Linked DNA regions of Anaerobacillus sp. CMMVII. The protein of the gene in region 2 binds, or shares a complex with, the protein of the main gene of each other region. Links are inferred from orthologs where the notes say so. Each region holds a gene or a part of one and is shown on either strand. Other genes may lie near its edges.

Region 1 (2,905 bases), on a different replicon or contig from region 2:
TTGTTACTTTCGTAAAAATCCCAAAAGCCGGATTTTTACACATAAACATTAAAATGTCACTACTTATTTGGTAAGCATTGCTCTTTTCTTACTTGTTCTACTGGGTGAATTCTTCGTCTAAGAGATTGTTCCAATTATTTTAGGTTAAATAGCAATGTTTACGAAAAGAGCCTAAAATTAGCATGCCTAAAAGTTTTAATACTATAAACAATTGTTCAATAATGTTAATTAGTGAAATCAGTGTATCACGTGCCAAAATCTGCCGAATGTATTTTTTATCACAGAAGAATATATGTTCGTAAATGATGTTTGAATATGATAAGCTTGTGATATAATGGTTAAAGCGGATTTAGACAGACTTTGTGACAACAACGATGAAAAATCGTTCACTAAAAATACAAAATTGGAGGGGGCAAATTTGGAGCAATTTCAGCTTGTTTCAAAATATGAGCCACAAGGTGATCAGCCCGGTGCGATCACTGAATTAGTTTCTGGAATAAACGAAGGAAAACGAATGCAAACTTTGCTGGGGGCTACAGGGACAGGGAAGACCTTTACGATTTCCAATGTCATTAAACAAGTGAACAAGCCGACACTGGTCATTGCCCATAATAAAACGTTAGCCGGCCAGCTTTACAGTGAGTTTAAGCAATTTTTCCCTAATAATGCTGTTGAATATTTCGTTTCGTATTATGACTACTACCAACCAGAGGCCTACATTGCCCATTCGGATACATACATTGAAAAGGACGCCAGCATTAACGACGAAATTGACAAACTACGTCACTCAGCAACTAGTTCTTTATTCGAGCGCCAGGATGTCATTATTATTGCCAGTGTCTCATGTATTTATGGGTTAGGTTCACCTGAGGAATATCGAGATCTAGTTGTCTCTCTTCGTACAGGCATGGAAAAAGACCGCAATCAGCTTCTTCGTGATTTGGTAGACATTCAATATGACCGCAATGACATTAATTTTACCCGTGGAACCTTCCGTGTTCGTGGGGATGTCGTTGAAATTTTTCCGGCTTCAAAAGACGAGCGCTGTATTCGTGTTGAGTTTTTTGGGGATGAAATTGACCGGATGACAGAAGTTGATGCTTTGACCGGTGAAATTCTTGGCGAACGTAGCCATGTCGCTATTTTCCCAGCATCCCACTTCGTTACTCGTGAAGAGAAACTAAAAAATGCGATCGTTCATATTGAAGCTGAACTTGAAGAGCGACTGAAGGAGCTTCATGAAAACGGGAAGCTCCTTGAAGCGCAGCGACTTGAGCAACGAACCCGCTACGATATTGAAATGATGCAAGAAATGGGTTATTGCAACGGAATTGAAAACTACTCGCGCCATTTAACGTTTCGTGAGCCAGGTGCGACACCATATACTTTACTTGATTTCTTTCCAGAAGACTTTTTGATGGTTGTCGATGAGTCCCATGTAACTCTGCCTCAGGTTCGAGGGATGTTCAATGGTGACCAAGCTAGAAAACAAGTGTTAGTCGACCACGGATTCCGCTTGCCTTCAGCGAAGGACAACCGGCCGCTACGCTTTGAAGAATTTGAGAAAAAGGTTAAGCAAGCGATTTTTGTTTCAGCAACACCAGGTCCTTACGAATTAGAACATACACCGAAAATGGTTGAGCAAATTATTCGCCCAACAGGACTGCTTGACCCTACAATAGATGTACGACCAATTCATGGTCAAATTGATGATTTAATTGGCGAAATCCATGACCGTGTCGAAAAAAATGAACGAGTCCTTGTGACGACATTAACGAAGAAAATGTCTGAAGACTTGACCGACTATTTAAAAGAACTCGGGATCAAGGTTCGCTACTTACATTCTGAGATTAAAACGTTAGAGCGGATCGAAATCATTCGTCAGCTCCGCTTGGGCACGTTTGATGTCCTTATCGGGATTAACCTGCTTCGAGAAGGGCTTGATATTCCTGAAGTTTCACTCGTGGCGATTTTAGATGCTGACAAAGAAGGGTTTTTACGCTCAGAACGCTCGTTAATTCAAACAACAGGTCGTGCAGCCCGAAATGCTTCTGGACATGTCATTATGTACGCCGATAAAATCACCAATTCCATGGATATTGCGATCAAAGAGACAAATCGTCGTCGCGCAATCCAAGAAGCATATAACTTAAAGCACGGAATTGTCCCAACAACTATTCAAAAGGATATACCGGATCTTATCAAAGCTACATTAGTAGCAGAAACAGACGAAGACTACGTAGCACCGCCAATCACGAAGTTAAGCAAGAAAGAACGTGCTGCCGTGATCGAGCGAATGGAAGCAGAAATGAAAGAAGCGGCAAAAGCATTAAACTTCGAACGCGCTGCCGAGCTACGTGATTTAATATTGGAGTTAAAAGCGGAAGGGTGACATGAATAAATGGCTTTAGAAAATATCGTTGTAAAAGGGGCGCGTTCTCACAATTTAAAAAATATTGATGTAACAATCCCCCGAGACAAGCTCGTTGTTCTGACAGGCTTGTCTGGATCAGGTAAGTCGTCTTTAGCTTTTGACACCATTTATGCAGAAGGACAACGGCGTTATGTAGAATCACTTTCAGCGTACGCACGTCAATTTTTAGGACAAATGGACAAGCCGGATGTCGATGCGATTGAAGGGTTATCTCCAGCAATCTCAATTGACCAAAAAACGACGAGCCGAAACCCTCGATCGACAGTAGGTACTGTCACTGAAATTTATGATTATTTACGACTTCTATATGCTCGCATCGGGCGTCCAGTTTGTCCGAAGCATGGGATTGAAATCTCATCCCAAACAATTCAGCAAATGGTCGATCAAATCATGGTTTTCCCAGAACGTACGAAAATGCAGATTTTAGCTCCGGTAGTTTCAGGACGCAAAGGTGAGCATGTAAAGACGTTA
Region 2 (2,988 bases):
ATCCTTCAGACACACGACGATCAAAATCTCGAAGGTCTTGTTCATTAAACGCATTCCCTAAGCTTAACATTGGAATATCATGTTGAACCTTTTCAAAGTAAGGGAGCGGTTCGCCACCGACTCGAACAGAAGGCGAATCCTCCGTAATCAACTCTGGATTTTCACGTTCAAGCTGAATAAGCTCATGCATCGCTTTATCGTACTCAGCATCGGACACAATCGGTTTGTCTAATACATAATAGTGATAACCATATTCCTCAAGCGTTTCTCTTAGTTCAGCTATTCTTTTCTCAGCTTCCATACGTTCCATTCTTCCTTTCTTCCTTTACAGTGTAGAGTGTAAAGGGTAGAGTTTTTGCTAGTAATACTTAGAAGCACCAATTCTACATTCTACACTTTGAATTCTACATTATACTTTTGTAATTGGAGCGAATTTAGCAGCTAGGCGCTTAATTCCAATTGGTTGTGGGAAGGCAATGTCTAACTCCACGTTTTCAGCAGAGCCTTTTATGCTCACAACCGTACCAATCCCCCACTTTTTATGTTCTGCTTTATCGCCTACCTGCCATGTGAATTGATCTCCACCTGTAGTTGTCATTTGTGGTTTCGACGTTGTTGTCATTCTTTGTCTTTGCGTGGCAGCAAAGCCTCCGCCGCTAGTAGACATTGAACGAGACGTTTTAGCCCACGCCGGCGCTGCTTCTTTTTCCTCATTAAGTGAATCTAATACTTCACTAGGAATTTCCTTAATGAAACGAGATTGCGGATTTGTATTTGTGCGGCCAAATAAAGTTCGCATTTTCGCACAAGATAAATACAGGCGTTGCTCCGCTCGGGTAATTCCCACATAGGCAAGCCTTCGTTCCTCTTCCATCTCCTCTTCTTCAAAAAGAGATCTGCTGTGAGGAAAAACTCCTTCCTCCATACCTATTAAAAAGACAACTGGAAATTCTAATCCCTTTGCAGAGTGGAGCGTCATTAACAACACTCTTTCTGAGTCTTTTTGCTCATTTTCATCCTCATCCACTTTATCGATATCAGCGATAAGTGCCAAGTCTGTTAAGAAGGCTACTAACGATTTATCATCGTTCTTCTTTTCAAACTCTTTGGTAACTGACAGGAATTCATCAATATTTTCAAGACGACTTTGGGCTTCGATCGTTTTTTCATTTTTTAACATTTCACGATAACCTGTTTTATCTAGTAATTCCTCAACAAGTTCCGTCACTGATAAATATTCTTCTAACTGAACCCAACCCCGCATTTGATCGATAAACTCTACAAGTTTATTTGTTGCACCTTTCGCTAAGCCCATTTGCTCAACTTCGTGTAACGCCTGGAAAATTGAAATTCCTTGCGATGCAGCAAATTCTGCAATCTTATCAACGGTCGTTGCGCCAATCCCTCGTTTCGGAACATTTATAATTCTTCGTAAAGAAATATCATCGTCAGGGTTAGCTACTACGCGTAGATAAGCCAACACGTCTTTAATCTCTTTTCGGTCGTAGAACTTTGTCCCACCAACGATATTATAGTTGATGTTCGATTTCACTAATAATTCCTCGATTACACGAGATTGCGCGTTGGTACGATACAAAATCGCCATATCTGTAAGCTTATAGTCGTGTTCCTTCATTAACTCTTTAATTTTTCCAACAACAAAATATGCTTCATCATGCTCAGTATCACCAACAAAACAAGCAATATTTTCACCAGACTGATTTTCCGTCCATAGATTCTTCGGTTTACGGTTAAAGTTATTGTTAATAACCTCATTTGCGGCACGAAGAATCGTTTTTGTCGAACGATAATTTTGCTCTAGCTTGATTGTCGTTGATTTTGGATAGTCATTTTCAAACGATAAGATATTAGAAATATCAGCTCCACGCCAGCCATAAATAGACTGATCCGAGTCCCCAACCACACAAATGTTTTTATAACGTTCCGCTAACATTTTTACTAACATGTATTGGGCTCTGTTCGTATCTTGGTATTCGTCAACATGGATAAATTGGAATTTTCTTTGGTAGAACTCGAGTACTTCCGGAACCTGTGTAAACAGTTGGATCGTAGTCATGATTAAATCATCAAAGTCTAGAGCATGGTTTTTTCGCAACTCTTTCTGATAAGCCTCATACACATCCGCAACTGTCGATTCGTAAGGACCCTTAGCAGTTTTCGCATAGTCCTTGACTGTTTTCAATTCATTTTTAGCACCGCTAATGCTACCTAAAAGACTTCTAGGTTCAAACTTCTTTGAGTCGATGTTTTTTTGTTTTAAAATTTGCTTGATGACTGACAACTGGTCACCTGGATCAAGAATGGTAAAATTACGTTTTACCCCAATTCTGTCAATATCTCTTCTTAAAATTCGGACACACATAGAGTGGAATGTCGATATCCAAATATCCTCTGCAACAGGTCCAATGATTTTCTTTACACGTTCTTTCATTTCTTTGGCTGCCTTATTCGTAAAAGTGATGGCCAAGATTGACCAAGGAGCAACCTCTTTTTCGCCAATTAGGTAGGCAATTCGATTTGTTAATACTCTTGTTTTTCCTGATCCTGCTCCAGCCATAATTAACAAAGCACCATCAGTATGCTTAACCGCTTCTCGTTGTTCATTATTTAACCCATTTAATACCGCTTGTACATTCATTATTACCCTCACCACCAAAACGTATGTTCTGTTTTTATTTTAATATATTAAATTAAGAATGTAAAATGCAGAATTATTTTGTAGTAACACTTCATAGCCTATCCAAAGATAATTCTACAATTTACATTTAACGGTCTTTAACGCTTGCTCAATATTTTCATAGATAATGTTCCCAACTATAATTGTATCTGCGTATTGGGCCATTTCTTTCGCTTGCTCCAATGTTTCTATTCCGCCACCATAAAACAATTTCGTTATCTCAAGGCTCCTGCTTACTTTTTCGACAACTTCTACCTCTCCATAGACACCACTGTATTCAATGTAAAAAA

What was found. Proteins that work in one complex are often made in the same cells at the same time.
Region 1: the proteins of pcrA (region 2) and uvrB are in contact, whole or in part, in a crystal structure (PDB 7EGT), measured with the Thermus thermophilus proteins. The link is inferred for Anaerobacillus sp. CMMVII from one-to-one orthologs. Residues at the interface, in WP_096412145.1 of Thermus thermophilus: His654, Arg656, Phe657, Gln666, Asp668, Glu669, Lys680, Arg681, Leu682, Ser683, Lys685, Tyr686, Ala687; in WP_096411307.1 of Thermus thermophilus: Glu23, Leu25, Arg26, Asp27, Gly28, Glu29, Arg30, Phe31, Arg55, Glu326, Asp327, Phe328, Glu379, Ser382, Gln383, His398, Gly400, Arg401.

The regions. Positions count from the first base shown.
Region 1 is NZ_JACEHK010000017.1:255,698-258,602, forward strand. It holds uvrB (excinuclease ABC subunit UvrB), read left to right. Parts: upstream 1-418; coding sequence 419-2,392; downstream 2,393-2,905. UniProt on the Escherichia coli protein: The UvrABC repair system catalyzes the recognition and processing of DNA lesions. A damage recognition complex composed of 2 UvrA and 2 UvrB subunits scans DNA for abnormalities.
Region 2 is NZ_JACEHK010000001.1:398,866-401,853, reverse strand. What follows is about bases 35-2,974. They hold pcrA (DNA helicase PcrA), read right to left. Parts: upstream 2,660-2,974; coding sequence 410-2,659; downstream 35-409. Other genes in these bases: pcrB (heptaprenylglyceryl phosphate synthase), read right to left, coding at 2,774-2,974; ligA (NAD-dependent DNA ligase LigA), read right to left, coding at 35-310. Also shown: more of ligA, read right to left, coding at 1-34; more of pcrB, read right to left, coding at 2,975-2,988. UniProt on the Escherichia coli protein: A helicase with DNA-dependent ATPase activity. Unwinds DNA duplexes with 3'-5' polarity. Translocates on single-stranded DNA with 3'-5' polarity. Initiates unwinding more efficiently from a nicked substrate than double-stranded DNA.